2 regions of the Isoptericola sp. NPDC055881 genome follow, and region 2 is predicted to be linked to the other one. Evidence: predicted binding sites of a transcription regulator. Region 2 holds the regulator's gene; the other holds the start of a gene.

Region 1 (15,268 bases), on a different contig from region 2:
CGGCGGTGCGACGAGCTGGTCGAGATGACCGGGCTGTCCGGCTTCGAGAAGGCGATGCCGCACGAGCTGTCGGGCGGCATGCAGCAGCGCGTGTCCCTGTGCCGCGCCCTGCTGCACGAGCCGGACGTGCTCCTCATGGACGAGCCGTTCGGCGCGCTCGACGCGCTCACCCGGGAGCGCATGAACGTCGAGCTGCACCGCATCTGGCGCGAGACCGGCATCTCGGTGCTCCTGGTCACCCACTCGGTGGCGGAGGCGGTGTACCTCGCCAACCGCGTCGTCGTCATGGGCCCCCGCCCGGGCACGATCATCGAGGAGCTCACGGTCGACCTGCCGGCCGAGCGCGACTACGGCGAGACGGTGCGCGACGCCGAGTTCGGCCGGGTCTCGGGGCGGGTGCGCGAGCTGCTCGGGTCGCCCGGCGGGGACTGACGACGCGGGCCGCTCCCCGCCCCGCCAGCCCGAGAGGGCGGGGAGCGGCCCGGGTCACACGCACGTGTCAGCTCGTTCGCACCGGGACCATCGCTTGTTGCCGGTAAGGTAAAGGGCATCGCCCCGCCCCTCGACCGGACGGAGTGCTGTGCTCCCAGTGCTGCTCTTCACCTTCCTGCTGGCCCTCGCGGCGCCGGCTCTGGTGGCATGGCTGGGCAGACGGGCGTTCTGGGTGCTGGCCCTCGGGCCGGCGTCGGCGGCGGCCTACGCGCTCGCGATGACCCCCCGGGTCACGGCGGGAGACTTCCCGACCACCCAGGTGCCGTGGGTCCCCGGCCTCAACCTCTCGATCACCCTGCAGCTCGACACGCTGGCGTGGTTCATGCTGCTGGTGGTCGGCGGCGTCGGCGCCCTCGTCCTCCTGTACTGCTCGGCCTACTTCGCGCGCGACGCCCTCGGGCTGGGGCGGTTCGCGGCCGTCCTGACGGCCTTCGCCGCCGCGATGGTCGGCCTGGTCGTCGCCGACGACCTGCTGCTCCTGTTCGTGTTCTGGGAGCTCACGACCGTCTTCTCCTACCTGCTGATCGGCCACTACGCCGACCGCAAGGCCTCCCGCCGCGCAGCGATGCAGGCCATCGTCGTCACGACGGCGGGCGGGCTCGCGATGCTCGTGGGGCTCATCATCCTCGGCGTCGCCGGCGACACCTGGCGCGTGTCGGAGCTCGTCGCAGACCCGCCGTCGGGTACCGCCGTCACCTGGGCGGCGGTGTGCCTGCTGGCGGGCGCGGCGACCAAGTCCGCGCTCATCCCCTTCCACTTCTGGCTCCCTGCGGCCATGGCTGCCCCGACGCCGGTGTCCGCCTACCTGCACGCCGCGGCCATGGTGAAGGCCGGCGTCTACCTGGTGGCGCGCTTCGCCCCCGCGTTCGCCGACCTGCCCGTGTGGCGGTGGCTGGTCCTGGTCCTGGGCGGCGGCACCCTGTTGCTGGGCGGCTACCAGGCGCTGCGCCAGCACGACCTCAAGCTGGTCCTCGCGTTCGGCACCGTCTCCCAGCTCGGCCTGATCATCCTGCTGCTCGGGCTCGGCTCGAAGGCGCTCGCGCTCGCCGGCCTGGCCATGCTCGGCGCGCACGCCATGTTCAAGGCGGCGCTGTTCCTCGTCGTCGGGGCGGTCGACGTCGCCACCGGCACGCGTGACCTGCGCAAGCTCTCCGGGCTGTGGCGGACGATGCCGTTCACCGCGACGGCCGGCGTGCTCGCGACCGCGTCGATGATCGGGTTCCCGCCGTTCGCCGGGTACGTCGCGAAGGAGGCCGCGCTCGAGGGCCTGTGGCACGACGTCACGCACGGCGCCGGGACCGTCGAGGCGGTCGCGCTGGGCGCGCTCGTGGTGGGGTCCGCCCTCACGGTGGCGTACGGCCTGCGGTTCGTGTGGGGCGCGTTCGGCACGAAGCGGCGCCCGGGGGCGGAGGCCGTGCGCGGGGAGGCGACGACGCGCGACGCCGCGGCGGAGCCCGCGTCGGCGACGCCCGTGCGGCGGCAGCCGTGGCTGCTCGTCACCCCGCCCCTGGTGCTCGCGGCCCTCGGCCTCGCCGTCGGGCTCGTGCCGGCCGTCGGGGAGCGGCTGCTCGCCCCGTACGCGGACCTCTACCCGACGGGCGACGCGGGCCACCTGACGCTGTGGGGCGGGTTCACGCCCGTGCTCGCGCTGACCGTGCTCGTGCTCCTCGCCGGCTTCGTGCTCTTCTGGCAGCGGTCGCGGGTGGAGCGGGCCCAGGACTTCTTCTGGTCGCCGCGCAGCGCCGAGGTCACCTACCGGCGCACCATGCGCCGCCTGGACGACCTGGCCGCCGACGTCACCGCCGCCACGCAGCGCGGTTCCCTGCCGGTCTACCTCGGCATGATCCTCGTGGTGCTCGCCGTCGCCCCCGGCGCGGTGATCGCCACCGGTCTGGTCGGCGGCACGCCGGGCCTGCAGGTCGTGGCGTGGGACCGTCCGGCCGACGCCGCCGTCGTCGCGATCATCGCGATCTCCTGCGTGCTCGCCGCCCGTGCGCGCCGCCGCCTCAAGGCCGTGGTGCTCGTGGGCGTCGCGGGCTACGCCAACGCGACGCTGTTCATGCTGCACGGCGCCCCCGACCTCGCCCTCACGCAGGTGCTCTGCGAGACGATCACGCTGGTCGTGATGGTGCTGGTGCTGCGACGCATGCCGCCGTACTTCACCGACCGGCCGCTCGCCGCGAGCCGCTGGGTGCGGCTGGTGCTGGGCGTCGTGACCGGGCTCGTGATGATGGCGCTGACCGTCGCCGCCCCGCTGGTGCGGGTGGCCACGCCCATCAGCACCCACTTCCCCGACGAGGCGTACACGTGGGGCGGCGGCAAGAACATCGTCAACGTGACCCTGGTGGACATCCGCGCCTGGGACACCGTCGGCGAGATCTCCGTCCTGCTCGTCGCGGCGACCGGCGTCGCGTCGCTCATCTTCCTGCGCCAGCGCAGCGGAGAGGTGCTGCGCCTGTCCCGCGTGGAGGAGGTCAGCCGGCCCGACCCGCACACCCGGCGGGTGTGGCTCGCCGCCGGCAGCACCATGGAGCCCGAGCGACGGTCCGTGATGTTCGAGGTCATCACCCGCGTCATCTTCCACGCCATGATCGTGTTCGCCCTGTTCCTGCTGTTCAGCGGGCACAACGCGCCGGGCGGGGGCTTCGCCGCGGGGCTCGTCATGGGCATCGCGTTCACCGTGCGCTACCTCGCGGGCGGGCGGTACGAGCTCGGTGAAGCCGCGCCCGTCAGCCCCGGCGTGCTGCTCGGCACCGGCCTGTTCCTCTCCGCCGGCGTCGGGCTCGCCACGCTCGTCGCCGGGCAGGAGGTGCTGCAGAGCACCGTCCTCAACCTGCACGCTCCCGTCCTCGGCGAGATCCACCTGGTGACGTCGCTGTTCTTCGACATCGGCGTGATGCTCGTCGTCGTCGGGCTGGTGCTCGACCTGCTGCGCACGCTCGGCGCCGAGATCGACCGGCAGGGCCCGCTGCCCGCACGCACCCTCGTCGGCGAGGTCGCCGCGCCCGGCGCGCCCGACCCGGCAGACGACGCCCGGCACGAGGAGGCAACCCGATGACCGTCCTCGAGAACACCCCCTCCGCCGTGCTGGTCCTCGCGATCGGCGTGCTCTTCGCGACCGGCGTCTACCTGATGCTGGAGCGCCCGCTCACGCGCGTGCTGCTCGGCTTCGTGCTCATCGGCAACGGCGTCAACCTCATGCTGCTGGTCATGGGCGGCCGCTCCGGGGCGTCGCCGATCATCGGCAACGCCCCCGACGGCGTGCGGATGAGCGACCCGCTGGCGCAGGCGATGGTGCTCACCTCGATCGTCATCACGCTCGCGCTCACCGCGTTCGTGCTGGCCCTGGCCTACCGGTCCTGGCAGCTGCACGGGCACGACGAGGTCGCGGACGACGTCGAGGACCGCCGCGTCGCCCGGCACGCCGCCCTCAACGCGCCCGCGTTCGAGGACGCCGACGACACCGAGCTCGACCAGACGCTCGACGAGGAAGCCGCCGACGCGCACGACGACGTCGACGACAGCGACGACGACCGCCGCGAGCGCCGGGCCGACCGCAGGACCGGGCCGACGCACGACGCGGGCGGCGCGCCCGGCACGGGCGGCACGGGCGGCACGGACACCGAGGAGCGCCCGTGATGCCGTGGTCCGTCGAGACGCTCGTGCCGCTGCCGGTCATGCTGCCGCTGTTCGCGGCCGGTCTCACGCTCGCCCTGCACCGGCACGCCCGCGTGCAGCGCATCATCAGCGTGACGGCGCTCGCTGCCGCCCTCGCCGCGTCCGTGGGGCTGCTGTTCGCCGCCGACTCCGGGCCGATCGTCGTCGAGGTGGGCAGCTGGGCGGTGCCCGTCGGCATCGACCTGGTGGCCGACCGCATCTCGGCGGTGATGCTCACGGTCTCGTTCGTGATGCTGCTGTGCGTGCTCCTGTACTCCCTGGGCCAGGGCGTCCCCGAGGGCGACGACGACCCGGAGGGCAGGCGCGGCGACCCGATCCCCGTCGCGATCTTCCACCCGACGTTCCTGATCCTGGCCGCGGGCGTGGCGAACGCGTTCCTCACCGGCGACCTGTTCAACCTGTACGTCGGCTTCGAGATCCTGCTCGCGTCGTCGGCGGTGCTGCTGACCCTCGGGGGGACGGCCGAGCGCGTCCGGGCCGGGTCCGTGTACATCATCGTCACGCTCATGTCGTCGCTGCTGTTCCTCACGGCGATCGCGCTGATCTACGGCGCGACCGGCACGGTGAACATGGCGCAGCTCGCGGAGCGGCTGCCGGACATCGACCCCACGGTGCGCACCGCGCTGCAGCTCCTGCTGCTGCTCGCGTTCGGGATCAAGGCCGCGATCTTCCCGCTGTCCGCGTGGCTGCCCGACTCCTACCCGACGGCGCCGGCGCCGGTCACGGCCGTGTTCGCCGGCCTGCTCACCAAGGTGGGGGTGTACTCCATCCTGCGCACGCAGACCCTGCTGTTCCCGGACAACCCCACCGTGGACCAGGTGCTCATGGTGCTGGCGCTGCTCACGATGGTCATCGGCATCCTGGGCGCCGTGGCGCAGAACGACGTCAAACGTCTGCTCTCGTTCACCCTCGTCAGCCACATCGGCTACATGATCTTCGGCATCGCGCTGGCCACCGAGGCGGGCACGGCGGCGGCCGTGTACTACGTGGTGCACCACATCTCTGTCCAGACGGCGCTGTTCCTCGTCGTCGGGCTCGTCGAGTGGCGGGGCGGGTCGACGTCGCTCGACCGGCTCGGCGGCCTCGCGAAGCTCGCGCCAGGGCTGGCCGTGCTGTTCTTCGTGCCCGCGCTGAACCTGGCCGGCATCCCGCCGTTGTCGGGGTTCCTGGGCAAGGTGGGGCTGCTCACCGAGGGGGCGCGCGTCGGGACGGGGCTCGCGTGGGTGCTGGTCGTGGGGTCGGTCGTGACGTCGTTGCTCACGCTCTACGCGATCGTCAAGGCGTGGAACAAGGCGTTCTGGCAGGCGCCGTCGAAGGAGATCGAGTCCGACGTGCCGCTGCCGCGCGGGATGGTGTGGCCCACGGGGGCGCTCGTCGCCTTCGGCCTGCTGCTCACCGTCGTCGCCGGCCCGCTGTACGGCTACGCGGAGCGTGCCGCCACCGCGTCGATGGACGGGCACACGTACGTGGACGCCGTCTTCCCCGGCGGGGCGGACCGCGGCCAGGGGGAGTCCGTCGCGGTGAGCGACGACAGCCACGACGGAGGTGACCGGTGAGCCCGTACCCGCGCCGACGACCCGCCGAGCTGCTGCGAGGGCTGGGTTCGCAGTGGCACGCGCTCACGCTGCTGACCGCGATCTGGGTGCTGCTGTGGGGCGACCTGTCGTGGGCCAACGTCATCGCCGGCGCCCTGATCGCCGCCGTCGTGGTCACGCTGTTCCCGCTCCCCGACGTCACGATGCACGGCACGGTGCGGCCGTGGCCTGTCGCCGTCCTGGTGGGCAGGTTCGTCTCCGACCTGTTCCTCGCGTCGTTCGAGGTCGCGTGGACCGCCGTCCGGCCCGGTCCGACGCCGCAGGGCGCGATCGTCGCGGTGCGGCTGCGCAACCCCGAGGACGCGTACCTCACCATCACGGCCGTGATGTCGTCGCTGGTGCCCGGGTCGCTCGTCGTCGAGGCGCGGCGCAGCACCGGCGTCGTCTACCTGCACGTGCTCGACATCCAGGGCGCCGGCGGGCCGGAGGCGGTGCGTCGTGACACGCTCGCGCTCGAGGAGCGTGTGCTGCGTGCGTTCGCCAGCAGGTCGCTGCTCGCCCGATGCGGGCTCGCGCCCGACGACGACACCGCGGGTGCCGTGCACACCGGACGTGGAAAGGGGGACGCATGATCCTCGCCGCCGTGATCGCGGCGGCCGTGCTCGTGGCCGTCGCGGCGATGCTCGCGCTGGTCCGGGTCGAGCGCGGTCCGTCCATGCTCGACCGCGCCGTCGCCCTCGACGCCCTCACCATCACGCTGGTCGGTGCCATCGCCATCGAGGCGTTCTGGTCGCGACGCACCGAGACCATCCCCATCCTCGTCGCGCTCTCCATGGTCGGCTTCGTCGGCTCGGTGACGATGTCGCGGTTCGCCGCGAAGGAGCCCGACGGCGAGTGGCGGGTCCGCACGCCGGAGGAGGTCGCGGCCCAGGCGCGGGCCGCCGACGTGCCCCGCGGCGAGCAGCGCGACGGGCCGCGCGGCGCCGAGGCCGAGCCGGAGGACGACGGAGGTGGCTCGCGATGACCCACGTCGAACCGGGCGTGTGGACCACGATCGCCGACACGGTCGCCGCCGTGTGCCTGCTCGCCGGGGCCTTCCTCACCCTCGCCGCGGGCGTCGGGCTGGTCCGGTTCCCGTCGCTCCTCGCCCGCATGCACACCGTCACCAAGCCGCAGGTGCTGGGGCTGGTGCTCATGCTCGCGGCGCTCGCGCTGCGCGTGCGCAGCTGGTCGGCCGTCGCGATGCTCGTGCTGGTCGTCGCGTTCCAGCTGGCGACGTCTCCCGTCGCCGCGCACATGGTGGGACGGGCCGGCTTCCGCACCGGCAAGGTCGACCCGCAGGACCTGCGCCCCAACGAGTTCGGCGAGCCCGACTGACCCTCGGCTGGTAGACCGGGGCGCATGCGCCCTGCCGAGCCCCCTGTCGATCCTCCTGCCGGTCCTGCCGCCGGTCCTGCTGCCGGGCCCTCCACCGGGCGACCCGACGAGCACCCCGCCGGCGGTCCGGCCCAGCCCGACCCGTTCGCCGCGCTCGCGCGGCCTGCCGAGCCCGAGCCCGGTGCCGCCCCGCCGCACCCGGGCGTCAGCCCGCGCGTCGTGCAGGACACCGACGGCGGCGAGAGCACGCTCACGGTGGTCATCGCGTTCGCCGCGAACGCCGTCGTCGCCGCCGCGAAGACCGCGGCGGCCGTGATCACCGGCTCGGCGTCCATGCTCGCCGAGGCCGTGCACTCGTGGGCGGACACCGGCAACGAGATCTTCCTGCTCGTCGCCGACCGGCGCTCCCGCCGCCCCGCCGACCACCTGCACCCGCTCGGCTTCGGACGCGAGGCGTACGTCTGGTCCATGTTCGCGGCCATCGGCCTGTTCGCCGTCGGCGCGGGCGTGTCCATCACGCACGGCATCCAGGAGCTGGTGCACCCCGAGCCCGCCAGCGACTACGGCGTCGCCTACGCCGTGCTCGGCGTGGCGTTCGTGCTCGAGGGCGTGTCGTTCCTCCAGGCCAGCCGGCAGGCGCGCGCGGAGGCGAAGAAGGCGGAGCACGACGTGCTGCACCACGTGCTCGTCACGTCCGACCCGACGCTGCGGGCCGTCTTCGCGGAGGACGCCGCGGCGCTCGTCGGGCTCGTCGTCGCGTTCGCCGGTGTGCTCGCCCACCAGCTCACCGGGTCGCCCGTGCCGGACGCCCTCGGGTCGATCGTCGTGGGCGTCGTCCTGGCGGTGGTGTCCCTCGTCCTGGTGGACCGCAACCGCCGCTTCCTCGTCGGCGAGGCGGCGCGGCCCGAGACCCGGGCCGCCGTGCTCGCGCACCTCGTCACCATGCCGCAGGTGGAGCGCGTGACCTACCTGCGGCTGGAGTACGTCGGGCCGCGGTCCCTGTACCTCGTCGCGAGCGTCGACCTCAGCGGCAACGAGCCCGAGTCGAACGTCGCCCGGCGGCTGGACGACCTCGAGCGGGCCGCCACCCGGGTGCCCGTCATCGCCGGTGCCGTCTTCACCGTCTCGACCCCGGAGGAGCCGTCGCTGGTGTGACGCCCGCCCCTGACCCGTCCGGCATCGTGCGTGCTGACTTGATCCTCAAACTCGCCGTTCGAGGATCAAGTCAGCACGCTCGATGACGTTCCGGCGGGGGCGTGCTGGGCCTCGTGCGCGAGGAGGCTGCGCTTGACGTCGAGGCCGTACCGGAAGCCGCCGAGGCTGCCGTCGGTCCGCAGCACCCGGTGGCACGGGACGAAGAGGGCGGCCGCGTTCATCGCGCACGCGCCGGCGGCCGCGCGGACGGCGGCGGGCCGTCCGGAGAGCTCGGCGTACCGGGTGTACGTCACCGGCTCGCCGGCGTCGACCGTGCGCAGCACGTCCCACGCGTGCGCGCGGTACGGGCCGGACACCTGCCGGACGGGGACGGCGTCGATCGCGCGCACGTCGCCGGCGTAGTAGGCGCGCACCGCGGCGACGGCGGGCGCGACCGCCGGGTCGTCGTCCGGCACGGGGACGGTCGCGGCGGGCCGGACGTCGGGGTGGGTGAGCCCGACCAGCGCGTCCGCGTCCGTCGTCCAGCCGGAGGCGAGCACCGTGCCGTCGGGTGCGACGACGACGGTGAACGGGCCGTCGGGGGTGGTCAGGGTGGTGGTCCGAGCAGACATGGTTTCTCTCCGTGATGTCGGATGCCGAACAGGTGGTTGTACCCGGAAAGCGGGTCGAGAAGGTGCGTTACCGCCTGGTCGGCGGGAGGGCGGCGCGCCACAGGTGCATGGCGGCGTACGAGCGCCAGGGCGCCCACTGCTCCGCGCGGGCGGCGAGGGCGCGGGATCGGGCGGCACGCGGTGCGTCGTCGGGCACGCCGGGCAGGTCGATGCCCGCGGCGGCCGCGCCCGCGAGGAGGGCGACGTCGCCGTCGAGCCAGGCGTCCGGGTCGCGCAGCACCCGCATCGCCACGTACGCCGCGGTCCACGGGCCGATGCCGCGCCGGGCGACGAGCGCGGCGCGCAGCTCGTCGCCGTCGTCGCCCACGCCGACGGCGAGGGAGCCGTCGTCGAGCGCGCGGGCCGTGTCCGTGACGGTGGCCAGCGACCGGGCGGGCAGGCGCAGGTGGTCGGCTGCCGACGCCGCGACCTGGGCGGGCGTCGGGAACAGGCGGGTCAGGCCGGGCACTGCCGAGTCGTAGGCGCTGCCCGCGCCGGCGGCGAGCCGGCCCAGGTGGGTGCGGGCCGCGGCCACGCTGATCTGCTGGCCGACGATGGCGCGCACCACGATCTCGTGCGGGTCCACCGTCCCGGGGACGCGCAGCCCGGGGGTGCGGGCGACGAGCGGCGCGAGGGCGGGGTCGTCGGCGAGGGTGGTGTCGACGGCGGCCGGGTCGGCGTCGAGGTCGAGCAGCCGGCGCAGCCGCGCCACCGCGACGGAGACGTCCGCGGCGGACGCGAGCTCCAGCCGCACCGCCACCCGCCCGCGCCCGACGCCGGGCCCCGCGACGACCTCGGCCGCGCCCGGGCCGTGGGGCAGTCGCAGCGTGCGGGCGTACCGCACGTCCGCGCCGGAGAGGTCGGCGACCTCCACGCCGTCGACGGCGCGGGCCGTGAGGAACGCCACCACCCCGCGGGCGTCGTACGGCTCGCGGACCGGCAGCTCGAGGTCGAGCCGGACCCGGGCGACCTCCCCGCCCGCCCCGGACGCCGCACCGCCGGCGAGCACCTGCTCGCCCGCGGTCCCGGGCGGCACGACGCGAGCGCTCGCGCGTGGGACGGCGGTGGGACGGCGTCGGGCGCGGGCGCGCAGGTCGCTCGGCGTGGTGTCGAAGACCTCGGCGACGGTGTCGTTGAACTGGCGGATCGAGCCGAAGCCGGCGGCGAACGCGACGTCCGCGAGCGGCATGTCGGACCCGACGACCAGGCTGCGGGCCGTCTGCGCCCGCTGGGCACGGGCGAGGGCGAGAGGGCCGGCGCCGAGCTCCGCCGACAGCATCCGGTGCACGTGCCGCGCGCTGTACCCGAGGCGGGCGGCGAGCCCGTCCGTCCCCTCGCGGTCGACGACGCCGTCCGCGATGAGCCGCATCGCGCGCCCCGCGAGGTCGTGGCGCAGGTCCCAGGCCGGGGTCCCGGGCGCGGCCTCGGGCAGGCAGCGCTTGCAGGCGCGGAAGCCGGCCTCGTGCGCCGCCGCCGACGTGACGTAGAAGGTGACGTTCTCCGGCTTGGGCGTGCGTGCGGGGCACGACGGGCGGCAGTAGATACCGGTGGAGCGCACGGCCGTGAAGAACTGCCCGTCGAACCGGGTGTCGCGGGCCGCGATCGCCCGGTACCGCTCCGCGAAGACCTGCGGGTCCTCCGTCCTCGCGGTCTGGGCCGGGGTGCTGGGCCGCGCTGTCGTCGTCATGTCCTCATCCTCACGCGAGCCCGGCGTCTCGGGCTAGCGGGAATCGGACATGGCTCTAGACGCGCGGGCCGGTGGTTACGGGAGCGACTCGACCCAGTCGAGGACGGTGACGAGGTACGTGTCGCGGGCGGGCTGTGGTGAGAGGGCGAGGTCGTGCGCGCCGCCGGCGACGGTCCGCACCGTGACGTCCCTGCCCAGACGTGGGGCGCGGTCGCGGATGTGCACGACGTCGAGCACGGAGTCGGTGGTCACCAGGTCGGGGTGCCACGACCGCGCCGGGCCGGACCGGTCGGAGGCCAGCACGAGGATCGGGATCGTCAGGTCCAGGCCGTGCGCGACCCGACGGTGCGCGCGCCGCACCGAGCGCAACCAGCCGGCGCGGACCGGGAAGCCGGCGTGGGGCTTCCACGCCAGGTCGAAGTCCCACTCGCCGCCCGTCTCGCGGTGCAGGGCCGTGCCGTAGTGCTCCCCGAGCGAGCCCACGGCGAGCCGAGGCGCGAACCGCCCCACCACGTCGATCGCCCAGGTCGCCGGGCCGCGCATCAGCCAGCTCTCGTTGAGCTCCAGCCACGGGCTGTTCAGCACCAGCGCGTCGGCCCGGCCTGGCCGTCCGTTCGCCCACAGCGGGGCGATCAGCCCGCCTGTCGAGTGCCCGAGCACCACCAGCCGTTCGTGCCCCGCGGCGCGCACGACGGCGGCGGCCGCGTCGAGGTCCTGCGCGTACAGGGCCAGGTCGTCGACCAGGTTGGGGTCGCGGCCGGCGGCCACGTGCGCGGCGAGCGCCCGCCCGTGGCCGCGCAGGTCGACGGCGTAGAAGGCGTACCCGCGCGCGGCGAACGCCCGCGCGACGTGCGGGTGGAGGAAGTAGTCCACGAACCCGTGCACGTACAGCACGGCGATGCGCGCCGGCCGACCAGTGCCCGCCCCCGGAGAAGGAAGCGCGGGCGCTGCCAGGGCGGCTGGTGTCGGGCCGGCAGGCTCCGGGGTGGACGGCACGTGCCGCACCAGCACGGCCTCCGCACCGCCGGGCAGCGGGAGGGTCCGCGCCTGGAACTCCGGGCCGAGGATGTCCTCGCGCCAGGGCCCAGCGGGGGCCGGCGCGGCCTGCGCGTCAGGCACCCTGCGGCGGGTCGGTCGGGCGTCGGGCACCCGGCGCGGCCCCCGGGCCGTCGGGGCGGTCCTGGTCCGGCCGGGGCTCGACGGGGCCGGGCTCCTGGCGGTACGCCTCCTCCTCGCCGGGGCGCCCGGGCTCCAGCGGCTCTGCGACGGGGCCGGTCGAGGTGTCCGCCGCAGGCCCGGCCGGCGGTGCGGGCTCGGGCTCGAAGGGCTCGGCGATGGGGCCGGTCGTCGGCGTGGTCGGCGTGGTCGGCGCGGTCGGCGCGCCGCCGAAGACCTGCTCGTGCGGCGTCGGTCCCGCCGCGGGCACGGTCCCGGGGGCAGCCTCCGCGGCGAGCGCGGCGTCCCCGGAGGCGGAGCCCGTCACGGGCGCGGGCCGGCGGTTGTTCCGCACGACGAGCCACACGACGAGCGCGATGACGACCAGGCCGATGACGAGCCCGACGATCCACCACGGGAACCCGCCCCCGCTGTCGGCGGCACCCACCGCGTGGATCTCGGTGGTCTCGCCGAGCTGCGGCGTCCAGGTGACCGTGTTGCCCTCGATCTGGCCGCTGGCGTCGCTCACGGCACCGGGGAAGGTGATGGAGATCTGCACGTCGAAGGCGTCCTGCACCTTCTGCGGGAGCGACTTGAGCTGGTCGGCGCCCTGGGACAGGTCGAGCGTGCCGTCGACCACGTAGTTGTCGCCGTCGCGCGTGATGGTCAGGTCCTCGTCGCCCGACCCGGACATGTCGCCGATCGGCGTGTCGGTGAACGTGTACTTGGTGCCCGTGTACTCGTCGTCGGAGTACGGCTCCTGCGTGGCGCCCTGCGGTGCGGACTGGCCCACCTCGCCGCCGGCCTGCTTCCACAGGTCGCCGGGCTTCATCCCCATGGTCTCGGCCAGGCTGTTGGAGACCGCCATGATCATCGTGCCGGAGACGGTGTCGTCCTCCGACAGCGTCATGTCCAGGTCGACCTTCATGCACCCGGACAGGGCGAGGAGTCCGACGGCGGCGAGCGTCGCCGCGATCGCGGTGCGGAGGCGGCGCAGCGGGCCGCGGGCTGGAGTGGTCACCGGCCCAGCATCCCGCAGCGCCGCGCGGTGAGCCACCGGGCGTCCACAGGGGCTTGCGTCCAAAGTTGAGCGGAATAGACTCAACTTTGACGACGTTCCCTCCACAGACGTCTTTCCCGTGTCATCCCCGGAGGTTCCATGGACATCAAGCTCACGACCATGTCGCAGCAGGCGCTCGGCGACGCCGTCCAGTCGGCGGCCGCCGCCGGCAACCCCCAGCTCGAGCCGGTGCACCTGCTGCAGGCGCTGCTCCAGCAGTCGGGTGGCGTGGCCGTCGGCCTGCTCGAGGCCGTCGGCGCCGACGCCCAGCAGATCGGCCAGCGCGCCCGCGCGGCCCTCGTGGCGCTCCCGCAGGCCAGCGGCAACGCCGTCGCCCAGCCCTCGCCGTCGCGCGCGATGAGCGCCGTCCTGGAGAACGCCGGCAAGGAGGCGGAGGCGCTCGGCGACGAGTACGTCTCCACCGAGCACCTGCTCATCGCCCTGGCCGCCGGGCAGTCCGCCGCCGCGCAGGCCCTGGCCGGGGCGGGCGCCACCGCCGACGCCCTGCGCGCCGCGCTGCCCGCCGTCCGCGGCTCGTCGCGCGTGACCAGCCCGAACCCCGAGGGCACCTACAAGGCGCTGGAGCAGTACGGCACCGACCTCACGCAGCGCGCCCGGGACGGCCGGCTCGACCCGGTCATCGGGCGGGACGCCGAGATCCGCCGCGTCGTGCAGGTGCTCAGCCGCCGCACCAAGAACAACCCCGTCCTCATCGGCGAGCCCGGCGTCGGCAAGACGGCCGTCGTCGAGGGCCTCGCCCAGCGCATCGTCGCGGGCGACGTGCCGACCTCCCTGCAGGGCAAGCGCCTCGTCGCGCTCGACCTGGCCGGGATGGTCGCGGGCGCCAAGTACCGCGGCGAGTTCGAGGAGCGGCTCAAGGCGGTCCTGGAGGAGATCACCGCGTCCGACGGCGAGGTCGTCACCTTCATCGACGAGCTGCACACCGTCGTCGGCGCCGGGGCCGGCGGCGAGGGCGCCATGGACGCGGGCAACATGCTCAAGCCGATGCTCGCCCGCGGCGAGCTGCGGCTGGTGGGCGCCACCACCCTCGACGAGTACCGCGAGCACATCGAGAAGGACCCCGCGCTCGAGCGCCGGTTCCAGCAGGTGTTCGTCGGTGAGCCGTCCGTGGAGGACACCGTCGCCATCCTGCGCGGCCTCAAGGAACGGTACGAGGCGCACCACAAGGTGACGATCGCCGACTCCGCGCTCGTCGCCGCCGCCGCGCTCTCCGACCGGTACATCACCGGCCGCCAGCTGCCCGACAAGGCGATCGACCTCGTCGACGAGGCCGCGTCGCGCCTGCGGATGGAGATGGACTCCTCGCCCGTCGAGATCGACGAGCTGCAGCGCGCCGTCACGCGCCTCGAGATGGAGGAGGTCGTGCTCAAGGAGTCCGACGACGCCGCGTCGAAGGACCGCCTGGAGCGGCTGCGCGCCGACCTCGCCGACACGCGCGAGCAGCTCGCCGCGCTCACCGCGCGGTGGGAGTCGGAGAAGGCAGGGCACAACCGCGTCGGCGACCTGCGCGCCCGCATCGACGAGCTGCGCACGGAGTCCGACCGGCTGCAGCGCGAAGGCGACCTCGAGTCCGCCGCCCGGCTGCTGTACGGCGAGATCCCGCAGGTCGAGCGCGAGCTCGACGAGGCAGAGCGCGCCGAGGCGTCGCAGGAGGCCGAGGACGTCGCGGACGCCCAGGCGCCGATGATCGCCGACAAGGTGGGCTCGGACGAGATCGCCGAGGTGGTCTCCGCCTGGACGGGCATCCCCGCCGGACGCCTGCTGCAGGGGGAGTCCGAGAAGCTCCTGCACATGGAGGACGTCATCGGCGAGCGCCTCATCGGCCAGAGCGACGCGGTCCGGGCGGTGTCCGACGCCGTGCGGCGCTCGCGGGCCGGCGTGGCCGACCCCGACCGGCCGACCGGGTCGTTCCTCTTCCTCGGCCCGACGGGCGTCGGCAAGACGGAGCTCGCCAAGTCGCTCGCGGACTTCCTCTTCGACGACGAGCGCGCCATGGTGCGCATCGACATGTCGGAGTACTCCGAGAAGCACTCGGTCTCGCGGCTGGTCGGCGCGCCCCCCGGGTACGTCGGCTACGAGGAGGGCGGGCAGCTCACGGAGGCCGTGCGGAGGCGGCCCTACTCCGTCGTCCTGCTGGACGAGGTGGAGAAGGCGCACCCCGAGGTCTTCGACATCCTGCTGCAGGTGCTCGACGACGGGCGGCTCACCGACGGCCAGGGCCGCACGGTCGACTTCCGCAACGTCATCCTGGTGCTGACGTCGAACCTGGGTTCGCAGTTCCTCGTGGACCCGGCCCTCGACGACGACGCCCGCCGGGAGGCCGTCATGGCGGCCGTGCGCGCGTCGTTCAAGCCGGAGTTCCTCAACCGGCTCGACGACGTCGTGGTGTTCGACGCGCTGAGCGTCGAGGAGCTGGGCGAGATCGTCGACCTGCAGGTCGCGGCGTTCGCGCAGCGGC
Region 2 (15,268 bases):
GGCGTCCCCAAGGACGCGGACGACGCGGCCATCAAGAAGGCGTACCGCAAGCTGGCGCGGCAGTACCACCCGGACCAGAACCCGGGTGACGCGTCGGCCGAGGCGAAGTTCAAGGAGATCGGCGAGGCGTACGCCGTCCTCTCGGACAGCGAGCAGCGTCAGCAGTACGACGCCGTGCGCGCGATGGCCGGTGGCGGCGCCCGGTTCGCGGCGGGCCCCGGTGGCGGCGGCAACGGCTTCGAGGACGTGTTCGGGTCGATGTTCGGCGGAGGCGCCCCGAACGCCCGCTACACGCAGTACCCGCAGGGCGGGGGCGCCGGCGGCTTCGAGGACATCCTCAGCTCGATGCTCGGCGGCCAGGGCGGCTTCCGCGGCGGCAGCCGGCGCGCCGGCTTCACCGCACCGCAGAAGGGCCCGGACGTCGCGGCGGAGACCACGCTGCCGTTCCGCACGGCCGTGGAGGGCGCCACCGTGGAGTTCACGGTGGACGGCCGCAAGGTCAAGACCAAGATCCCCGCGGGCGTCAACGACGGCCGCAAGCTGCGCATCCGCGGCAAGGGGCGGCCGGGTTCCGGCGGCGGTGAGGCGGGCGACCTCGTGGTCACCGTGCACGTCTCCGCGCACCCGGTGTTCACGCTCGACGGCGTCAACCTGCGCATGTCGGTGCCCGTCACGTTCACGGAGGCCGCGCTCGGCACCACGCTCGAGGTGCCCACCCTCGACGGCAGCACCGTGCGGCTCAAGGTGCCCGCGGGCACGCCGTCCGGCCGCGTGCTGCGGGTCAAGGGCCGCGGCGTGCGGACGACGAAGGCGCAGGGCGACCTGCTCGTCACCGTGCAGGTCGCGGTGCCGCAGAAGCTCAGCAAGAAGGCGAAGGAGGCGCTCGAGGCGTTCGCCGCCGAGAGCGACCACGAGGACGTCCGGGCAGGGCTGGCGCAGCGCGCCGCGGAGTGACGGCCCGGGCGACGTGCACCGTGCGAGGGAGGTAGCGATGGTCACCGAGGACGCCCCGGTGCTGACCGTGTCCCAGGCCGCCCAGCTCGCCGGGATGCACCCGCAGACCCTGCGCCAGTACGACCGGCTCGGCCTGGTGACGCCCCGCCGCACCGCGGGCCGGGGGCGGCGGTACTCGCAGCGCGACGTGTCCCGCCTGCTGGAGGTCCAGCGGCTCGCGCAGGTCGAGGGGATCAACCTCGCCGGCATCCGGCGCATCCTCGACCTGCAGGAGCACGTGGCCCAGCTCGAGGCACGCCTCACCGCGCTCGCGATGCAGCCCGGGGGCCGGGTGTTCGCCGCCGGCTCGTCGGGCGACGTCGTCGTCGTGCGCCGCGGTCAGCGGGTGCGGCGCGCCGAGCGGTCCGAGCTGGACGCCGCGGAAGGCGCGCTGGTGCTCTGGCGCCCCCTGCCCCGACGCGGCTGAGAGCCGCCGCCCGCCGTCTTTTCGCCATGCAATTCTTCGCTAAATCCCGTCGCAATAGGTGAGGCTTTCCTTGCTGAATTCGAGGGCGAATTCGCATCGCATATTCCGTGCGTGAGTCCTATCCTGGCTCAAGGCGGCGCGAGCCGACGGCGAGCAGCGAGGAGCGCACGATGAGCACTCTGATGGAGATGCCCGAGGTGACCGAGTGCACCGTCGAGGGCTGCGGCTACAACCACGACCACGGCTGTCACGCCGGTGCGGTGACGATCGCCGGTCACACCGGAGACGCGTCGTGCGCCACGTTCATCCCGCTGAGCGCCAAGGGCGGCCTGGAGAAGGTCGTCGCCCACGTGGGGGCGTGCCAGCGCGGGGACTGCGTCCACAACCACGAGCTCGAGTGCGCGGCGGCCGCGATCCGCGTCGGGCCCGGCCCGGACGACGAGAGCCACGCCGACTGCCTCACCTACTCGCACCCCTGAGCCTCGTCGGCACCCAGGTGGCGGTCAGCGCGGGGGGCAGCGTGACGGTCAGCGGGTCAGCTGCGTGAGCAGCTCCGCGGCCGCGGCGTGCGACGTCGGCAGGCGCTCCACCCACACCCGGGTGGGGCGCCGCATCGTGTCCCCGATCCCCATGAGCGCGGCGTTGCGCTCGACCACCCGGCGGGTGGTCTTCGCCAGGTCGCTCACCCTGGCGTCGCGGCGGGTCAGCACCGCGAAGACGCCGTCGGTCAGCGCCGCCATCGGGTGGCCCTCCCCGAAGACCTGCTCGAGGGCGCGGCCCACGGTCGCGGACCGCGCGGCCCGGTCCCAGGGCGCCAGCCCGTCCACGGCGACGTCGATGACGACGAGGCAGTGCGTGGTCGGCACGTCGTGCTCGGACCCGACGGCCGCGCCGTACGTCTCCCGCAGCCGCTCCGTGAGGTAGGCCCGCGTGGGCAGCCCGGTGCCCGGGTCGCGCAGCCCGCTCAGGGCCGGCTCGGTGTCGCGTCCACGGACCCAGCCGACGGCGACCGCACGGATCGCGTCGGGGTCCGGGGCGCGGTGGGCGGCACGGTAGAGGCACTCCACGTCGTCCAGCGTCTCGCCCAGCCCGACGCCTGCGCGCCCGCGCGCGGCACCCAGCCGGTGGGCGGCGGCGTGGGGCGACCGGCCGTCGTCGAACGCCTCGACCAGCGCGTCGACCGCCGGGTGGTACCAGTCGTCCGGGCGCAGCCAGACGTCGGCAAGGCTCGTCGCGCGCCAACGGTCGAGCACCTCGGAGGGGAGCTCGGGCGCGTCCGTGGGCCCGCTCGTGGACCGGTTCATGATGATGGGAGCCCCATGGGCAGCCATCATGACGCAGTTGCGCCCCACTGACACGGGCGAGAACTGTCGCGGAGGCGCTTTCCGCTGCCTGAGGCACGGAAACTTGCGGATATCCTGCGTCTTTCTTGAGAAAGTTCACCCCTCAACGACCGGCTGCGCGCACGTACAGTACGGGAGTCTGCGCGGGAGCATCGCGTGGGAGAGCCAGAGCGAGGTCGGCCATGACGGACGTCTACGTGGGGTCGGACGACTCGGCACGCAGTGACGCCGAGCTGATCCTGGACGTGCGCGGAGGCGACCTCGAGGCGTTCGGTGCTCTCTACGTCCGGCACGTGCCGGCAGCCCGCGCCGTGGCCAGGCAGTACGTGCGCTCCGCGGCCGACGCGGACGACCTCGTCTCGGAGGCGTTCCACCGGGTGCTCGACGTGCTGCAGCACGGCGGCGGCCCCGACGCCACGTTCCGCGCCTACCTGCTGACGGTGGTGCGGCGGCTCGCCGCCGACCTCGCGCGCGGGGTGCGGCGCACCCGCCCCACGGCCGACGACGGCACGTTCGAGGCCGCGCTCGGCCTCGTCGACTCCACCGACGTCCCCACGTTCGAGGGGTTCGAGCGGTCCGTCGTGAAGAATGCCTACCAGGCGCTCCCGGAGCGCTGGCAGGCGGTGCTCTGGTACACGGAGATCGAGGGCCGCACGCCGGCCGAGGTGGCGCCGATCCTCGGCCTGACGCCCAACGGCGTCTCCGCCCTCGCCTACCGCGCCCGCGAGGGACTGCGGGTCGGGTACCTGCAGGAGCACCTCACGCACGCACCCACCGACGGGTGCCGGGCCGTGAACCCGCTGCTCGGCGCGTACGTGCGCGGCGGCCTGGCGCGGCGCGAGGTCGCGAAGGTCGACACCCACCTGGAGTCGTGCAGCGAGTGCCGCTCGCTCGTGCTCGAGCTCGGCGACGTCGCCCACGGCATGCGCGCCGTCGTCGCGCCCCTCATCGTCGGGCTGGCGGGCCTCGCCGTCGTGGGGGCGCTGCCCATCGGGGGCACGGTCGGCGCGCTGGGCGGAGCGGTCGGCAGCGCGGCGGCCGGCAGCGGCGCGGCTGCCGGGGCGACGTCCGTCGGCACGGTCACCGGCAGCGTCACGGGGACGACCGTCGGCGCCACGGGCGCCGGCGGCGCGGCGAGCATCTCGACCGGGGCGGCGGCAGGCTCGACGGCGGCCGCCGCCAGCGGTGCCACGGGTGGCGCGGCGTCCCTGGCCGGCGCGGCCACGGCGAGCGTCGCCACCGGGTCGGCGGCCACCGCGGCCACGGCGGGCACCGCGGCGGCCGCGGGCGCCGTCATGGGCACGACGGCGGGGGTGGCGGCCGCGGCGAGCGCCGTCGCCGTCGCGACGGTCGGCGTCGTGACCGTCCTCAACGCGATCGGCACCAGCCACGAGCCCCCGGCGGCGGCCCCGACCGCCCCGGTGACGGTCGAGGGGCGGCCGTGGGCCGCGCCCGGCGACACGACGGACGTCGCGGTCGAGCCCGGCGAGGTCAGGACGGACGAGCCGGGCGACGCCGACGACCCCAGCACGGACCCGACGAACCCCGTGAACCTGCTCCCCACCACGCCGTTCCCGCCGGTCGCCGACCTCGCCGTCTCTGCGGCGGCCACGCCGCTCCAGCCGCGCACCAGCCAGCCCCTGGTCCTCACGGTCGCGAACACGGGCGGCGCCGACGCCGACGAGGCGGTGGTCGAGGTCGCGCTGCCCGCCGGGGTCGACCTGGCGCTGCCCGTCGCGTCCGTCGGGGCGACCACGGTCGGGACGATCGCCGCCGACGCCCTGGCCTGCAACCCCACCGACGCGACCGGCCGCACGGCGCGCTGCACGCTCGGCACGATCCCGGCGGGCGGGTCCGTCACCGGGTCGCTGCCGGTGCGCGCGAGCGCGGGCGGGGCCTACGTGATCGGCGGGTCGGTGTGGGCCGCCGGCGTCGCGCCCGAGGCGCTCACGCTGCCGCCCACCACCGTGCTGCCCTACGGCGCCGAGCTCACGGCATCCACGGGCGACGTCGTCCCCGTGTCGAACCCTGGCTCCGCCTGGGTGCCGGTCTCGGTGCGGAACACGGGCGACCAGGCGGCCGTCGGCTGGTCCGTCGCGCTGACCGTGCCGCCGGGCCTGCGGCCCGTCGCCTCCGACGGCGACCTGACGTGCCTGCCCCCGACGGACGGGACGACGGCGGACGGCACGGTCTGGACCTGCGTCGCCGCCGCGGACGCCGCGCCACTGGGACCGGGCGAGCAGCGGTCGGTGCGGCTGCGCGTCATCGCGGACGGGACTGCCACGCCGGGAGCGGTGACGGTCGCCGCCGCGCCCCAGCTGCCGGGTTCGACCCACACGTTGTCCGGGGCTGCCGCCGTCACGGTGGCCCAGCCGTGGGCGGGGGCCGCCGGCGGGGCACGGTCCGTCCAGGCGCTCTGCCTCGCGTCCGGCGGCGTGGGCATGGCGAACGCCGCGGTCCGCGGTACGTACGTCAACCTCACGGACCAGGTGGTGACCGTGCGGCTCGACGCGGCAGGGAGCTCCGGCCCGACGTCCAGGGAGCTCGCGCCGGGAGAGTCGGTCACCGCGGACGTGCCGGACGGGCTGCGCGTGCCGTCGGGTGCGGCGTCGTGGGCCGTGTCCACCACGCTGGGCGGCCAGACCTACCGCACCACCGTGCCGGGCGGCCCGCACCAGGCCGTCGACTGCTACGACCCGCGCTGGGACGTCTCGAGCACCGCCGTGGTCACGGACGACGACGGCCGCATGCAGGTGCGCGGCACGCTGACCAACATCAGCGACGAGCCGATGCGGGCGGGCATGTCCGCCGCCGGCGGGGTCACCGAGCAGAAGCGCCTCGCGCCGGGGGAGACCGCGACGTTCGTCGTGCCGACCGACCGCACGGCGCTCGACGCGGGCACCGCCGAGTTCCAGCTGTACCGCTGGGTGGCGGACTCCGACGGCGACGAGCCCGCGCAGGGCGTGGTGCCCGCCGTGGCGCCGGTCAAGCGGTACGAGGCGGCGTCGCTCGCCCCGGCCGTGGGCGGTCCCGCGGCGCTCACCGCGGCCGAGTGCCGGTTCGACTCCTCGGCCGACACCTCGTGGCGCACGGTGACCATCCCCGTGGACAACTCGGGGTCCACGTTCCCGGTGCGGTTCGCCGCGTCGGAAGGCACCGGGGAGGGCCGCGCGGCCGTCCTCGCGGCCGGCGCGAAGGGCCAGCTCCAGGTGTCGGTCCCGTGGAACACGAAGAAGGTCGCGGTGACCGCCGACGGCCGCGGCCTGACCAGCGTGGACGTGCCGGCGTTCGAGAGCTGCGCCACCGCGACGTGGCCCGACGACGCGGTCGACCTGAGCGTCGCGACCCAGTGCGTCGACGACCAGGCGCAGGTCGCCGTGGCCGTGCGCAACCGGGGAGCGGTCGGGTGGAGGGCGCGGCTCGGGGACGGCGACCCGTCGCGCGTCCCTGCGGGGTCGGCCGCCACGCTCACCACGTCCGTCGGGGGCCTGAACGCCGACGCCGGATCGGCGACCGTGCGGCTGACGCGGACCGTCGAGGAACGTGACCTCGTCGTCGAGCGGACCGTCGCCTACGACGCCGTGTCGTGCGTCGTCGTCGCCCCGCAGGCCCGGCAGGAGCCGGGCGACGTCCAGGTCACGAAGAACGGCTGGCGGTCGGCGTCGACCCGCTCCGTCTCCGTCGTGCTCGACAACACGGGCTCGTCCGTCCCGCAGGACTTCGTCGTGGAAGGCACCAACGGAGCCCGCGTGACGACGACGGTGCCCGCCCGGCAGAGCGTGCGCGCGGAAGCCGGGACCGTCGACGGCCCCCGCGGGGCGACGTTCACCGTGAGCTCCGGCGACTGGTCCTCCGACCTCGTCGTCGACCCGTTCACCGGCACCTCGGGCTGGTGCGCCGCACCGCACCGCTGGGGCACCGGTCACGAGGTGGGCGACGTCGCGTCCTGGCGCGGTGGCAACTACCGCTACGTGGGCGCGCAGGCCAACAGCGGAGAGAGTAGCCAGGGTGCCGGCGACGCGGCCGCTGCCGACACCGGCAGCAAGGGGAACCAGGGCAACGGCGCGAACGGCAACGGGAACGGCAACGGGAACGGCAACGGCCAGGACTCCCAGGGGAACCAGGCTGCCGGGCGCTGGGCCGGCAGCAGCGGGTACCACGCCAGGTGGGAGCGGATCGGGGACTGCGAGTACCGCTGAGCGGGCCCGCCTGATCCTGACCGCCTGATCAGATCCTGACCGCCCGGTCCTGATCTTCCGAACCGGTCAGACGATGCCGTACAGCCGGTCCCCGGCGTCGCCGAGGCCAGGCACGATGTACTTCTGCTCGTTGAGGCGCTCGTCCACCGCGGCCACCACGATCTGCACGTCGACGCGCGAGCCGACGGCGTTCTCGAGCACCTGGAGGCCCTCGGGCGTGGCCAGCAGGCAGACGGCGGTGACGTCGCGCGCCCCGCGCTCCAGCACGTAGTCGATCGCCGCGACCAGCGTGCCCCCGGTGGCGAGCATCGGGTCGAGCAGGAAGACCTGCCGGTCGGTGAGGTCGTCGGGCAGGCGGTTCGCGTAGGTGACGGCCTCGTAGGTGGACTCGTCGCGCTGCAGGCCGAGGAAGCCGACCTCCGCCGTCGGGATCATGCGCGTCATGCCCTCGAGCATCCCGAGCCCTGCGCGCAGGATCGGCACGACGATGGGGCTCGGGTCGCTGAGGCGCACGCCTGTCGTCGTGGTGACCGGGGTGCGGATCTCCTTGGGTTCGGTGCGCACGTGGCGCGTCGCCTCGTAGGCGAGCAGGGTCACGAGCTCGTCGACGAGGAGACGGAACGTCGCCGACGGGGTGTTCTCGTCACGCAGGACGGTGAGCTTGTGGTCCACCAGCGGGTGGTCGGCGACGTGCAGGCGCATGGGCCCCACGGTACCGGGAGTTGTCAGACCCACGTCGCTCTATACGCTGGCGTGGGTCTGACAACGGGGGAGGGACATGGCCGACGACGGCGCTGGGCGCGGGCCGCGCGGTCTCGCGCTGCCCTGGGCCGACGGCGAGTTCCCCCCGCAGACGGTCAGCGGTCGGCGCGCCGTGTGGGACGCGCTCATGGGCCTGGCGCTGCACGAGGCGTCGCACGCGCTCGCCAGCGACGACGTCCCCGTCGGGGCGCTGGTCCTCGACGCGGACGGTCGGCTCGTCGGGCTCGGGCGCAACCGCCGCGAGGAGACCGGCGACCCGACGGCGCACGCCGAGGTGCTCGCGCTGCGGCAGGCGGCGGCGACCCGCGGCGAGTGGCGGCTGGAGGGCTGCACCCTCGTCGTCACGCTGGAGCCGTGCGTGATGTGCGCCGGGGCGCTCGTCGCGGCGCGGGTGCGCCGCCTCGTGCTCGGCGCGTGGGACCCGAAGGCCGGCGCCACCGGGTCCGTCTGGGACCTGGTGCGCGACCAGCGCGCCAACCACGCCGTCGAGGTCGTCGGCGGCGTGCGCGAGGAGGAGTGCGGGCGGATCCTGCGAGACTTCTTCGAGTCCCGCCGCTGACGGCGACGACTCTCGCCGCCGACGGAGGTCATACCAGGATGGACACCGCTGCCCCCACCCTCGCCGACTACGCCCGGCAGAGCCCTTACTCCGACCCCGGCCCGCACGGCGACCTGCTCGCCGCCGTGCCGCCCGTGCCGGCCGACGTCGGACGGGCCGCGTGCGCGACGATCGTGCACTACCGCGCCGACGGGGTGCCGCTGCGCGACGACCAGCGCGCCGACATCGACCGCCGGTGGCTGGAGTCGACGCTCGACGCCGCCGTCGAGCGCCGCCCCGGACCCCTGACGCAGGGCCGCGAGCCGGGAGAGCTCGTCGCCGGGTGCTGCCGCGACCACACGCTGTTCTCGCTCGGCGTGCTGCGCCGGCACGGCGTGCCGGCACGCTCGCGCATCGGCTTCGCCGGGTACTTCAACCCGCCGTTCTTCCACGACCACGTGGTCGTCGAGCACTGGGAGGCCACCGACGACGGCGGGGGACGCTGGGTGCGCTGGGACCCGGAGCTCACGCCGGACGGGTCCTGGGGCTTCGACGTGCACGACATGCCGACCGGCCCGTCGTCACCGTTCCCCACCGCCGCCGAGGTGTGGCGCGCCATCCGCGCCGGCGACGTCGACCCGGCGTCGTACGGCGTCGCCCCGGAGCTGCCCGAGCTGGGCGGCAAGGACTTCGTGCGCGGCTACGTGCTGCTCGAGCTCGCCCACCGGATGCGCGAGGAGGTGCTGCTGTGGGACCTCTGGGGCGCGCTGCCCGACCACCCGGGCCTGACGGCGCTCGCCGCCGCCTCGCCGCCCGGGTACGTGCCCGCGGTGCCGCTGTCGGACGACGCGTGGGACACCCTCACCGACGCCCTCGCCGCGCTGCTCGTGGCCGCCGACGGCGGCGACGCCGACGCGGAGGCCGCGCTCGCCGAGCGCTACCGGTCGGGGCTCGGCCCGCGGGGACGCGTGGCGACACTCTCGCCCACGGGTCGGGTCGGCGTCACCGACCTGCGCGAGCGCAGCACCCGCTGGGCCGCGGGCTGACGGTCGTCACAGCGCGGTGACCCGGATGCCGAAGACGTCGCGCAGCGCGCGGCGAGCGGCGTGCCAGCCGCCCATCCCGTGCACGCCTGGGCCGGGCGGGGCGGACGCCGAGCAGAGGTAGACGCCGCCGGCGACCCGGTACGGTTCCGCGCGCAGGGCGGGGCGCGCGACCATCTGCCACATCGTGGCGGCGCCGGCGGAGATGTCGCCGCCCACGTAGTTCGCGTTGTGGGCCGCCATCTCGGCGGCGGGGACACCCCGGGACGCGACGACGACGTCGCGGAAGCCGGGGGCGAACCGTTCGATCTGCGCGGTGACGGTCTCGGTGACGTCCACGTCGGAGCCTGCGGGCACGTGCGTGTACGTCCACAGGGGGCGCAGCTCGCCGCCGGACGTGGACACGCGCCGGGAGGCGTCGACGACGGTCGGGTCGCTGACCAGGCATACCGGCCGGGCGGCGTGCCGCCCCGCCGCGACCTCGCCCTCCGCCTCGGCCAGCTCGGCGCGCGTGCCGCCCACGTGCACCGTGCCCGCGCGACCCACCTCCGGGTCGGCCCACGGGACCGGCCCCGAGAGCACGAAGTCGACCTTGGCGGCGGCGTTGCCGTACCGGTAGGCCTCGAGCGCGCGGCGCAGGCCCGGGGGGACCGCGGCGCCGACGACGTCGAGCAGCGTGCGGGGCGAGGTGTCGAACAGCACGACGCGCGCCGCGGGCACGTCGGCCGGGGTGCGCACCCGGTGGCCCGTCACGACCGTGCCGCCGTGCGCCTCCAGGTCCGCGACGAGAGCGGCCGTGATCGCGCCCGACCCGCCGCGCGGGATCGCCCACCCGCCGTCGAACGCGAGCTCGGCGGAGCCCGCCTGTGACCCTGCACCCGACCCTGCACCCGGGCGGCGCGGCGTCGCGTGCGCCAGCGCCCCCAGCAGCAGCGACGTGCCCGCGCCGGAGAGGGACGGCAGCGGCACGATCGTGTGCGCGGCGATGCCGGTGAGCAGGGCCGGGGCCGCCTCCTGGGTGAACCGCGCGTCCCAGGCGTACGTGCCCTGCTCGGCCAGCCCGAGGCCGAACCGGGCGGCGGCGAGGACGGCACGCGCCGGGTCGGCGGCGTCGAGCACCCCGGGCGGCACCGACCGGTGGTCGCCCATCGCGAGGGCGACGACGGCCTCCCACTGCGCGGCGAGCGGACCCATCAGCGCGCGCCACGCGGGTCCGTCCGTGCCGAGACGGTCGACCGTGCGGTCGAGGTCGCGGTAGGCGACCCCCGCCGGGCCGTCCGGCAGCGGCTGGGCGTACGACACCTCCGGCGTGAGCAGCTCGACGCCGTGCGCGGCGAGGTCGAAGGCGCGGAAGAAGGGCGACGCCCAGGCCATCGGGTGGCAGGCGGAGCACGCGTCGTGCACGACGCCCTCCGGCAGGCCGGCGAGCAGGTCGCCGTCGTCCCCGGGTGCGAGGGTGCGGGCGCCGCCGCCGACCGTCGCGTTCGCCTCCAGCACCGTCACGGACAGCCCGGCGCGAGCGAGCGTGACGGCGGCCGCGAGCCCGTTGGGGCCCGACCCGACCACGACCGCGTCCAGCACGATGCCTCCCTCGCCCAACCGTCAGAGGTGCTCGGCCAGCGTGACGAGCGTCTCGGTGACGCCGTCGTCCACCTTGAGCGTGGCCAGCGGGTCGCCGCGCGTCTCGCCGCGGTTGACGATGACGACCGGCTTGCCCGCCTTGGCCGCGTGCCGCACGAACCGCAGCCCGCTCATCACGGTGAGCGACGTGCCCGCCACCAGGAGCGCGTCGGCGTCGTCCACCAGCGCGTAGGCGCGCTCCACCCGTTCCCGCGGCACGTTCTCCCCGAAGTACACGATCTCCGGCTTGAGCACCCCGCCGCAGAACTCGCACGCGGCGGGCACGAAGTGGCTGGTCTGCTCGATGACGGCGTCCGCGTCCGGGGCGGTCTCGATGTCCGCCACCGTCGCGCCGTCGGCGAGCACCGACTCGACGAAGCCCGGGTTGAGCGCGTCCAGCCGCTCCGCCAGGTGCGCACGGCTGATGACGCGCCCGCACTGCAGGCAGATCACGCGGTCGTAGCGGCCGTGCAGGTCGATGACGTGCCGGGAGCCCGCGTCCTCGTGCAGCAGGTCCACGTTCTGCGTGATGACGCCGCGCACCACGCCCCGGCCCTCCAGCGTGGCGAGCGCGCGGTGCCCGGCGTTCGGTTCCGTCCGGTGCACCACCTGCCAGCCCACGTGGTTGCGGGCCCAGTAGTGACGGCGGAACGCCTCGTCGGCGACGAACTGCTGGTACGTCATCGGCGCGCGCTTCGGCGAGTCAGGGCTGCGGTAGTCCGGGATGCCGGAGTCCGTGGAGACGCCCGCGCCCGTCAGCGCCGTGATCGTGCGGCCGTGGAGCAGCCGGACCGCGTCGTCCACCGTGCCGTGGTGCACCACCGCGTCCGGCGGGAGCTCCCAGCGCCGGTCCTGGTACGTCGGGGCGAGCGGCCGGGGAACGGGTTGCACGCCTTCGAGCGTACGACGCGGAGCGCCGGCCCACGCGCGCCACCCCACCTGCCGAGGTAGTTCCCAGCTCCGCGAGGTAGTTGCGGGCTTCGCGAGGTAGTTGCGGGGCCCGCGAAGTAGTTGCGGGGCCCGCGAGGTAGTTGCGGGCCTCGCGAGGTAGTCCTCGGCTCCGTGAGGTAGTGGCGAACGTGCCGAGGTAGTGGACTGGTCCACTACCTCGGCACGTTGTGAACTACCTCGGCATGTTCGGAACTACCTCGGCTGGTGCTGGACTACCTCGCGGTCAGCTCGTGGTGGTGCTCGACGACGACTGGTCGGTCTGGTTGCCCTGGCCCGGCTGGCCGCCGCCCGCGCCGCCCATGCCGCCCATGCCGCCGGCGGGGGCGTCGCCGGCGGTGGCGGTGCCGACCTCGGTGCCGTCGGCGGTGAGGGTGTACGTGGCGCCGTCGGTGATCTCCGGGCCGCTGTAGACGACGGACTGGGCGCTCTTGGTGAGCGTGATCGTGGCGACCTGCGCGCCGTCGGCGTCCACGACCGCCACCTCGGTGCCGGCCTCCAGGGTCGAGTCGGCGGTCAGCGCCACCCAGCCCTGCGTCGAGTCCGTCTCGGGCGCCTCGGCCATGCCCGACGAGCCGACGGCGAGCAGCGTGCCGCCCGTGGCGGTGAGACCGCCGGCGGAGTCGAGCGCGCCGTTGCCGCCGTTCGTCGGGCCCTCGACGACGACGTCGCCGCCGCTGATCGCCGCCACGCCGTTGGAGTCCAGCCCGTCTCCCTCGGCGTCCACGTGCAGCGTGCCGTCCGTGATCGTGAGCGACGCGCCCTCCTGCACCGCGTCCATGCCGCCGCCCCCGCCCTGCGGCATCTCGCCGTCCGCGGGCGGCTGGCCCCCGTCCGCAGGCGCCTGTCCGTCCGCCGGCGCCTGCGGCGGGGCCTGCTGGTCGTCGGTCGCCGTGTCATCGGTCGTGTCGGACGTCGAGTCCTCCGCCTCCTTCACGGTCGCGTTGAGCCCGTCGTCGGTGGACGTGATGTCGGTGTCGCCGCCGGAGACGGCGATGGTCGCGGCCTCGATGCCCTCCTCGGAACGGGTCACGGTGAGGGTGCCGCCGGTGATGGCGACGTCGGTGAAGCCCTGCACGCCGTCGGACGCGGCGTCGACGGTCACGTCGCCGCCGGTGAGGGCGACGTACCCGGCCGTCGCGTCGTCGTCGGCGTCGGACTTGAGCCCGTCGCCGCCGGCCTGGACGTCGACCGTGCCGCCCGACACGACGAGGTAGTCCTTGCCGCGGACCGCGTCGTCCGCGGCGGTGACGGAGATGTTCCCGCCCGCGATGACGAGGCCGTCCTTGCCGGTGATGCCGTCGTTCGCGTTGCCGACCACCTCGAGCGCACCGGTGCCGGAGATCGCCAGGTCCGCTGTCGAGTACAGGGCGGCGTTGGCCGCGTTGTCGGACGTCGTGTCCGCGTACTCCTGCGCGTCCTCGAGGCGGTTGGTGGAGCCGTCGGCGAGGACCACGGACACCTGGTCGGCGTCCTGGACGTCGACGGCGGCACCGGTGGAGCTGGTGACGTCCGCGCCGTCGAGCACGAGGCGCACCACCCCGTCGGCGGACGAGTCGACCACGACCTGGCCGTCGTCGAGCGTGCCGGAGACCCGGTACGTGCCGGGCTGCGTGATCGTGACGGTCGAGCCGTCGACGGTGACCCCGTCCCCGGAGGCGGAGGCGGTGTCGCCGTCGAGGGAGACCGCGACCTCGTCGGCCGTGTCCCAGGTCGCGTCGGCCAGGGCCGCGGTGTCGTCGGACGACAGGTTCGCGGCGAGGACGTCCTGCGCGGACCGGCCGGAGTTGTCCGTCGCGGAGATCTCGGCGGCGGTCGTGCCGGCGTCCTCCGTCGCGGCAGAGGTGGCGGAGCCGGCGTCGCAGGCGGCGAGCGCGCCGACGGCGAGGGTGCCGGCGGCCGCGGCGGCCAGGGTCCGGGTCCAGAGCGTGCGGGGGCGGGGGATGCGCATGGTGGGTCCTCTCAGGGGACAGGGTGCAGGGAGGTCAGACGACGCCCAGCCGCTCGCGCCGCAGGCGGCGCCAGGGATGGTCGGGCAGGTCGGGTCGCAGGGTGGCGAGCCCGGTCGCGTACTTGGAGATGCGGTCGGGGCGGTGGCCGGCACGCCACAGGGCGCGGTCGGCGGACGACGGCGCGGTGCCGGCCTTGGTCTCCACGACCACGAGGTCGCCGACGTCGGCCGTGCGGTCGCCGTGCAGAGTCTCAGGGCCGGTGTCGGGGCCGGCGAGCCGCCAGCGCAGCCCGGAGTCGAGGGTCATGCGGGCGTCGGGCAGCAGCACCGTGGTGCGCCGGTACACCGAGCGGAGCACGGGGACGAGGTCGGCCGACGGCGGTGCGTCGAGGCGGGCGGCGGCGAGCCGGTCGTCGACGAACTCCAGGCCGGCGCCCCCGAGCGGGGCGGACAGCTCCCACGGGCAACGTTCCTTGACGGTGACGCCGCGCGCGGCGCGCGTCTTGACCTCGAGGAACGTCGTGTTGCCGGTGTCGACGTAGGTGCGGGTGCGCACCTTGAACCGGCGGCGCCGGCGGCGCGCGGCCTGTCGGAACGTGAGCAGGTCGGCGGTGTCGTAGTAGGTGGAGGCGTACGTGAAGGCGCGGTCGCCGCCGATCTCCAGCACGCGGGGCTCGGCCTGCGCGGCGAGCGCCGCCAGCAGGGCCGCGACCTCCGCGGGGGTGAGCACGTACTTGCGGTCCACCCGGGTCTGGAGCGCGGCGGTCGCGTCGACCTCCTCCAGCGTGACCGGACGGGCACCGGCCAGCCCGCGGGTGACGACGTCCTGCGCCGTCGCGCCCACGGCCGCCGCCGTCATCGGGTCACCGTCAGGTGGTCGTGCGCGCCGGTGGGCGCGACCTGCCGGGCACCGGGGCGGGGCAGCTCGTAGCGGACCTCGACGCGCGTCGTGTCGTTCGCGAGGTCGATCGACTGCACGCTCACGGAGTGCACGCGGGCGCCCAGCAGGGCCTCCAGGTGCGCGGTGAGCTCGTCGCGGTCGACGACGGCGCGGTCGAGCACGATCGTCTGGGCGGCGTGCCGGGCCAGCAGGCGGGGATGGTCGGCCACGGCCATCACCACCAGGATCAGGGCGGACCCGGCGAGGCCGAGCCACCCGGTCGACGTGCCCATGCCGCCGAGCAGGCCCAGCGCGAGCGCCGCGAAGTAGTACGCGACCTCGCGCTGCGACAGCTCGTCGGAACGCAGCCGGATGATCGACAGCACGCCGAACAGCCCCAGGCCGAGGCCGGCGGCGATGGTGCTCGACGACAGCACGGCCGAGACGGCCAGGACGCCGACGTTGACACCGAGGTAGGCGACCACGAGGTCGCGGCGGCGGTGCCGGGGGAAGTAGAGCGCGAACGTCAGGATCGCGACGGCGACGAGGTCGACGGCGTACAGG

Evidence for each region. The regulator HspR, encoded in region 2, represses chaperone genes until heat shock. The targets are predictions, from matches to a motif close to AAGTTGAGTCNNNNNGACTCAACTT.
Region 1: a site for HspR is predicted at 12,813-12,837, ahead of ACWGKI_RS12895 (LppM family (lipo)protein). Genes of this name have one in related genera too.

What each region holds. Positions count from the first base shown of each region.
Region 1 covers NZ_JBSHCR010000039.1:340-15,607, reverse strand. Annotated here, with positions in the region: gene ACWGKI_RS12950 (ABC transporter ATP-binding protein) at 1-432, shown strand, start outside; gene ACWGKI_RS12945 (Na+/H+ antiporter subunit A) at 581-3,550, shown strand; gene ACWGKI_RS12940 (Na(+)/H(+) antiporter subunit C) at 3,547-4,131, shown strand; gene ACWGKI_RS12935 (Na+/H+ antiporter subunit D) at 4,131-5,726, shown strand; gene ACWGKI_RS12930 (Na+/H+ antiporter subunit E) at 5,723-6,337, shown strand; gene ACWGKI_RS12925 (monovalent cation/H+ antiporter complex subunit F) at 6,334-6,729, shown strand; gene mnhG (monovalent cation/H(+) antiporter subunit G) at 6,726-7,082, shown strand; gene ACWGKI_RS12915 (cation diffusion facilitator family transporter) at 7,107-8,237, shown strand; gene ACWGKI_RS12910 (methylated-DNA--[protein]-cysteine S-methyltransferase) at 8,303-8,848, opposite strand; gene ACWGKI_RS12905 (AlkA N-terminal domain-containing protein) at 8,916-10,574, opposite strand; gene ACWGKI_RS12900 (alpha/beta hydrolase) at 10,650-11,693, opposite strand; gene ACWGKI_RS12895 (LppM family (lipo)protein) at 11,686-12,750, opposite strand; gene clpB (ATP-dependent chaperone ClpB) at 12,889-15,268, shown strand, end outside.
Region 2 covers NZ_JBSHCR010000004.1:47,318-62,585, forward strand. Annotated here, with positions in the region: gene ACWGKI_RS02140 (DnaJ C-terminal domain-containing protein) at 1-954, shown strand, start outside; gene ACWGKI_RS02145 (heat shock protein transcriptional repressor HspR) at 992-1,420, shown strand; gene ACWGKI_RS02150 (DUF1540 domain-containing protein) at 1,591-1,899, shown strand; gene ACWGKI_RS02155 (hypothetical protein) at 1,948-2,724, opposite strand; gene ACWGKI_RS02160 (sigma-70 family RNA polymerase sigma factor) at 2,946-6,962, shown strand; gene upp (uracil phosphoribosyltransferase) at 7,029-7,664, opposite strand; gene ACWGKI_RS02170 (nucleoside deaminase) at 7,852-8,283, shown strand; gene ACWGKI_RS02175 (hypothetical protein) at 8,322-9,308, shown strand; gene ACWGKI_RS02180 (phytoene desaturase family protein) at 9,315-10,886, opposite strand; gene ACWGKI_RS02185 (NAD-dependent protein deacetylase) at 10,908-11,816, opposite strand; gene ACWGKI_RS02190 (carbohydrate-binding domain-containing protein) at 12,100-13,824, opposite strand; gene ACWGKI_RS02195 (VTC domain-containing protein) at 13,859-14,683, opposite strand; gene ACWGKI_RS02200 (DUF4956 domain-containing protein) at 14,680-15,268, opposite strand, start outside.